DNA from 2 places in the Arthrobacter sp. BC5 genome. Region 1 is predicted to be linked to the other one. Evidence: predicted binding sites of a transcription regulator. Region 1 holds the regulator's gene; the other holds the start of a gene.

Region 1 (3,398 bases):
AGGTGCCGGCGGTCAGCCAGTGCGCCGCCATCGAACCCGTGGGCGCCTCCGCCAGGTCGCTCGAGACGGCGTGCGTGCGGTGGTTGTAGGTGAAGGTCACCGGGCCCCCCGGGGCCTGCAGCACCAGGTTCGCGCCACCGGCGGCGCCCCCGGCGCCGTAGTTCTCTCCCCACGACTCATTCAGCGCCACCTTGTACTCGTAGGATCCGGCGGGGACGTCGAAGGTCGCCGACCAGGTGTCCGGCGAACCGTCCACGGGTAGGAGTCTCGTGGCCGCACACGCCGGCTGCCAGTCGTCGGGGCAGCCGAGCTCTGCCTGCAGGGAGCCGACGAGCGCGACCGTGCCGGGCGCACCCGTGTGGTCGGCCAGCGCGGGCGCGGGCATCAGGGCCGCGAGGAGCGGCGCGGTCAGGACGACGGCGGCCAGCCGGGACCTGCGCCGACGGGCCGGCCTCTCGGCGGTGCGGCCCGCATCCGTGGTGTTCAGGGTCATGGTGGTCCTTCCCGGGCCATGCGTCGCTGCAGGCCGGACTGAGGAGGTGTGGATATCACGACCCTAGGGAGGGAGGAAGCCGAGCGTCAAGCAATTGATGAAACTTTCACGCAATCTTTCGCGTGAGGTTGCGGTGCTGCGCTAGATTGAGCCCCATGACTCCCGTCAACCGCAGCGAGCGGCCACGCCTGGACGACGTCGCCCGCACTGCCGGTGTGAGCGTCCCCACGGTGTCGCGCGTCCTGAACGGCAAGGGCGGCGCCTCCCAGGAGACACGGCAGGCCGTCCTCGCGGCGATGGACAATCTGGGCTACGAGCGGCCCGCGCGCACGGCCGGGCGATCGAAGGGACAGATCGGCGTCGTCGTCCCCGACCTCGTCAACCCCATCTTCCCGGCGTTCGCGGGCGCCATCGCGGCCCTGCTGGCGCCCAACGACTACATCCCCGCCCTGTGCACCCTGCCCGGCGGCGGCATCACCGAGGACGAGTACGTCGCCCTCCTGCTGGACCAGGGCGTCAGCGGGATCATCTTCGTCTGCGCCGCGCACTCCGACGGCCGGGCCAGCATGGAACGCTACCGGCGCCTGCGCGGTCGCGTGCCGTTCGTCCTGGTCAACGGGGCCAGGCCGGAGATCGACGCGCCCTCCATCTCGAACGACGACGCGACCGCCATCCGCACGGCCGTCCGGCACCTCGTGGCGCAGGGCCACCAGCGGGTCGGCTTCGCGACCGGCCCCGACCGCTTCATCCCGAGCCGCCGGAAGCTGGAGGGATTCCGGTCCGGGCTCGTCCAGTTCCTCGGCGACGACGACGCCGACCCGCACATCGCGACGAGCATGTTCACCATCGAGGGCGGGCAGAGCGCCGCGAACGAACTCATCGACAGCGGCCATACCGCGATCGTCTGTGCCTCGGACGTCATGGCCCTCGGCGCCGTCCGCGCGGCGCACACGCGTGGCCTGCGCGTCCCGGAGGACATCTCGGTGATCGGCTTCGACGACTCCCCGCTCATGGCTTTCACGGATCCGCCGCTGACCACCCTGCGGCAGAACGTGGCGGCGATGGCGGAAGCGGCCGTGCACGCCCTGGTCACCGAACTGGACGGGGACCGGACCACACGGACGGACATCCTGTTCCAGGCGGACCTGGTGGTCCGCGGTTCCACCGGCGCGGGACCGGCGGTGCGCGGCGGCGCCTAGTTCGCTGTCCTGGACGTGTCCGGCCGCCACACCACGAGCGCCTGGCTGCGCGGGCGGGGTCGCTGGCCGCGGGCCAGCGTGACGACGTCGCCGGCAAGACCCGCAGCGAAGATGCGGCTGGTCTCGGACTGGATGCGGCGGGATGCCAGTTCGGAGGACAGCTCGGTGATGCGCGACTGCAGCGCCGAGACCTGGTTCTCGAGTTCGAGGATGCGCCGGATGCCCTCGAGGGACACCCCTTCCTGCGACAACTTCTGGATCTCTCGCAGAGTGCCGACATCCTTCTGCGAGTACCGCCGTGCCCGTCCCGGCGCCCGGCTGGGCGTCACGAGACCCAGCCGGTCGTACTGCCTGAGCGTCTGCGGGTGCATGTCGGCGAGCTCGGCGGCCACGGAGATGACGTAGATGGGCACTGTGTAGTCCACTGCCTTGCCTCCTTCCGTTGCCGGTGCTCCCGGCAGTTGCTCGAACGTACTCCTACAGGCGCGCCTTCGCGGCGAGCCCCGCCCGGGGATCGGCGTCCTTCGTCGCGGCGCGGAACGCCTCGACGGCGGCCTCCGCCTCCTTGGACAGGTTCTGCGGAACGACGACCTCGACGGACACCAGGAGGTCACCGGTGGCCTTGGAGGTCTTCACCCCCCTGCCCTTGAGCCGCAGGGTCCTGCCCGACGGCGTCCCGGCAGGGACCCTCATCTTCACGAGTTCGCCGGTGACGGTCGGCACCTCGATCTGCGCGCCGAGCGCGGCCTCCGGGAAGCTGACGGGAACCTGCACGCGGATGTTGTCGCCGTCGCGCTTGAAGAACGGGTGCTCCTTGACGTTGACGGTGACCATGAGGTCGCCCGGTCCGGCCTGGCCGGGCTGTCCCTTGCCCTTGACCCGGACCTTCTGGCCGTCGCGGATGCCGGCCGGGATGCGCACGTCGATCTGCTCGCCCGAGGGCTCGCGCAGGCCGATCGTGGTTCCGTTGATGGACCCCGCGAAGGAGATCGACGTGCTGGCGGTGCGGTCCGCGCCCTTCTGCGGGCGCGTGGACTGGAAGCCACCGGGGAACCCGTTGCCGCCCGCTCCCCCGCCGCCGAACAGGTCCGCGAATTCCGGGGGCAGGTTGCTGTTCGAGAAGCCGGTGCGCTGACGCGTACCGGTCGCCGCGCCCTGGCCGAACAGGTTCCCGAAGATGTCCTCGAACCCGGCACTGCCGCCGGCTCCCCCACCCGCACCGCCGGCGGAGAACCGGGCTCCGCCGCCCATGGCGCGGATGGCGTCGTACTGCTGGCGCTGCTCGGCGTCGGACAGCACGGAATAGGCCTCCGATACGTCCTTGAACGTCCGCTCGGACGCGGCGTCGCCCTGATTCTGGTCCGGGTGGTACTTGCGGGCGAGCTTCCGGTACGACTTCTTGATGTCTGCGTCGGACGCATCTTTGGAGACACCCAGGATCTTGTAGAAATCCTTGTCGACCCAATCCTGACTAGCCAATTGGCGTCTCCTTTCCTAGGAACAGCTGAAGAATGTGGTCCGGGTTGCGTGGTCCCTGAGGACCACGCAACCCGGGGAACCGGGCGGAGTGCCGAGGCGGCTTCGCTATCTCCCAGCAAGCTCTGCGAGCTGAGAGATCCCGTTGCCGCCGTCCGGCATCCGCCCAGGGGCGGACGACCTACTCCGGCACCGCCACGATGACCTGCGCGGCCCGGAGGACGCGCTCG
Region 2 (3,398 bases), 470 kb from region 1:
GGTGGAGCCCTGCGACGGCAGGGAGAAGCCGATGTCGTTCAGTCCCTGCATCATGTCGGCGACCGTCTTGTGGGCACCGTCCTCGTTGCCCACCACGGCGACGACGGCCACCTTGCCGGCCATGACCGGCCGCCCCTCCTCGTCCGTCTCGGCGATATCGGCGTCGAGCCGTTCCATGACCCGCTGCGCGAGACTGGAGGGGTGTCCCACCCAGATCGGCGTGGACAGCACGAGGATGTCGGCGGCGAGGATCTTCTCGCGGAGGACCGGCCACTCGTCGCCGTTGCCCATGTCCTTCTGCACCCCGGGCGCGACGTCGTGGTCCACCACGCGGGCGCTGGATGTGGCGATGCCCCGTTCGGCGAACCGGTCGAGGATGTGCCGGGCCATCAGGTCGGAACTGGACGGTGCAGGGGACGGCGTGAGACTGCAGATCAGCGCGAACGCGGTCAGGTCTGGCATGGGTTGCTCCTACTGGTGGGGATCACGCGGCCACCGGGACGGCGGCCGGTCACGGGAGGTGGGCGACGCTCACCCGCGCGATGGATGGCCGACGGCACTCACCCCTCGAGGGCGCCGGGCAGGCCGGTGATCGAGGGCACCTCGTGATCGGGTGCCGTCATCACGGGAGGGTAGGGCGAGCCGTCGCGGTTGAGCCAGGCGGTCCGGAGCCCTGCCCGCGCAGCGCCATCGATGTCCCAGGGGTGGACGGCGACGAGCACGACGTCGCCCGCCTCCCTCTGCAGGGTGTCGAGGGCGTAGGCATAGGACTCGGGCGCGGGCTTCCAGCGCGGCGCGTCCTCGACCGACAGGATGGCCAGGACCTGGTCCCGGACACCGGCCCGTTCCAGGAGTGCCTCCGCCGTCGCCGTCGCGCCATTGGTCAGCAGGGCGACGCCGAAGCCCGCGGAGGCTAGGGCACGGATGCCCTCTACGACATCCGGGTGCACGGCGAGCCCCTGCAGCGCCGACATGATGTGGGCGACCGCGTCGTCGAGGTCCCGGTTGAGGATCTGGCCGGTGAGGACCGCCTGCAACGCACCCTCGGCGACCTCCCGGAAGGCAGGGTTCTGCCCGACGGCGGTGAGCGCGAAGCCATCCCGGAGCACCGAGGCGAACCACAGCGCGGCCAGCTGCGGAGGCGCGCCGATCTCCTCGAAGTGCTGGGACAGGGGTTCCATGTCCGACAGCGTGCCGTTGACGTCGAACAGCACCACGGGCGGCGCCGTCACTGGCGGTACCCCTCCACCTGGCCGATGGGACGGGCATCGGCATCGGCGGGATCCTCACCGGCATCGGCCTTCGCACGGCGCTGGCGGAGCAGGTCCCAGCACTGGTCGAGATCCTCCTCGACGCGCTTCAGCCGGGCCGCGTGATCCTGGTGCTCGGCGCCGGCTCCGGCGTCCTGGGGCTGGTCACGGAGGTCGTGCTCCTCCTGTACGAGTGCCTGGATGCGCTGCAGGAGGTCCTGGTTGTCCATGGTGCGGTCCCTTCGTCGTCTGCCGTGCCGGCACGGGTGGATGATCAGCATGCTTTCCTTCAGGCTACTGAGGCCAGGGACCGATGGCCAGCGTCCGGTGGCGCGACGTGCGGCACCTGAATTTGGCGCGGCGCCCGGATGGCCTAAGCTATGGGAGAACCAATTGCCTGTGTAGCTCAGTCTGGTAGAGCATCCGCTTCACACGCGGAAGGCCCGGGGATCGAGGCCCCGCGCAGGCACGAGGATCGGCTGGAGACAGCACACGCGGAAGGCCCGTACCGAATCATCGGTACGGGCCTTCCGCGTGTCTGCGTTCGTCCAGGGCGAAGATTCTCCCCTTAGCACTCAAAGGGACCGAGTGCTAACATTTTTCGTAGTTGAGCGGAGGGCGCTCAACCCAGGAGAAGAACCACCACCCGGTGGCACATGCGAAGGAGTTGTTTCCCATGGCCATGAAATTCGATCCGTTCCGTGAGCTGGACCGCGTTGCCGGCGCCCTGCTGGAGAGCCGCCCCGGTCTCCGTCTCATGCCGATGGACCTCTACCGCGAGAAGGACCACTACATCCTCTCCGCGGACCTCCCGGGCATCGATCCCGGCTCGGTCGACATCGACGTCGACGGCCAGCTCCTCACCATCCGCGCCGAGCGCACGCTCCGCGGTGCCGAGGGCGTCAAGTGGCTGACCCGCGAACGCGAGAGCGGCTCGTTCCTGCGCCAGCTCAACCTGGGCCAGGGCATCGACACCGAGGGGATCTCGGCCCGCTACGAGAACGGGGTCCTCAACGTGATGATCCCCGTCAGCGAGCGCGCCAAGGCCCGCAAGATCGAGGTCGTCAGCGGGGAGTCCTCCGCTGCGGTCCAGTCGACGACCGTCGAGGCTTCCGACGCCGGACGCCAGGGGGCCGTCGAGGCGTAGTACCTCTCGGCCACGGCCGGTACCCCCGGGCTTCCGCCCGGGGGTACCGGCCGTTGACGCACGCCTCCGCCCAGATTTTCCTTGCGGGCCGTCGGGCCGGGTGCAAAGGATGGAGTATGGACTTCACACCGAGCAAGGCAATAGTCACCGGCTCCGACTCCGGTATCGGACGGGCCACCGCCATCGCCCTCGCAGCAGCGGGCTGCGACGTCGGCGTCACCTGGCACTCCGACCAGGAGGGCGCGGAGGAGACCGCGCGCCTCGTGCGGGAGAAGGGCGTGCGGGCCGCCGTCGCTCAGCTCGACACCACGGACGCGCCGGCGTGCGGTGATGTCGTCGACCAGCTCGCGAAGGAGCTCGGCGGGCTCGATGTCTTCGTCAACAACGCGGGCGTCAATGGCGGCACCATGTTCATGGAGACGGACTGGGACACCTGGCGCGGCACCATGGGCGCCAATCTCGACGGCGCCTTCGTCTGCCTGCAGCGTGCGGCCCGCCACATGATCGACGGAGGCAGGGGTGGGCGCATCATCGCCGTCACCAGCGTCCACCAGGAGCAGCCACGCGTGGGATCGGCCGCCTATGACGCCTCCAAGCACGGGCTCGGGGGCCTCATCCGGACCATCGCCCTCGAACTCGCGGACCGCGGCATCACTGCGAATGCAGTCCTGCCCGGCGAGATCAACACCCCGATGAACGACTCCGAGGAACAGGATCCGCGCACCATGGACCGCCCCGGGATCCCGCTGGGCCGGCCGGGCGCTCCTGAGGAGATCGCCGACGTCGTCGCCTTCCTCGCGTCCGGCTCCTCCAGCTATGTCAACGGCGCCTCGTTCGTGGTGGACGGCGGCATGCTCCTCATGGGACCGCAGGCAGGCTCCCACCTCACCAGCGGGGACTGGCGCACCCTCTGACCCCGTCCCCGTGAGGACGCGCCAACCTTCAGCGGGCGTTCATGCGGCGTTCAGGAGCCGAGGCTAGCGTGGGAAGCCCGGAACCTC

The links. Region 1 encodes HspR, which represses chaperone genes until heat shock. Its sites were predicted from a motif close to AAGTTGAGTCNNNNNGACTCAACTT; they were not measured.
Region 2: AC1MFI_RS05050 (Hsp20/alpha crystallin family protein) is a predicted target of HspR. The motif match lies at 1,855-1,879, and genes of this name have one in related genera.

The regions. Positions count from the first base shown of each region.
Region 1 is NZ_CM155273.1:1,590,255-1,593,652, reverse strand. Features, by position in the region: gene pulA (pullulanase-type alpha-1,6-glucosidase) at 1-493, opposite strand, end outside; gene AC1MFI_RS07390 (LacI family DNA-binding transcriptional regulator) at 649-1,692, shown strand; gene AC1MFI_RS07385 (heat shock protein transcriptional repressor HspR) at 1,689-2,117, opposite strand; gene AC1MFI_RS07380 (DnaJ C-terminal domain-containing protein) at 2,170-3,171, opposite strand; gene AC1MFI_RS07375 (nucleotide exchange factor GrpE) at 3,350-3,398, opposite strand, start outside.
Region 2 is NZ_CM155273.1:1,117,552-1,120,949, forward strand. Features, by position in the region: gene AC1MFI_RS05030 (flavodoxin family protein) at 1-462, opposite strand, end outside; gene AC1MFI_RS05035 (haloacid dehalogenase type II) at 561-1,232, opposite strand; gene AC1MFI_RS05040 (DUF2630 family protein) at 1,229-1,480, opposite strand; tRNA gene AC1MFI_RS05045 (tRNA-Val) at 1,646-1,719, shown strand; gene AC1MFI_RS05050 (Hsp20/alpha crystallin family protein) at 1,927-2,397, shown strand; gene AC1MFI_RS05055 (SDR family oxidoreductase) at 2,514-3,311, shown strand.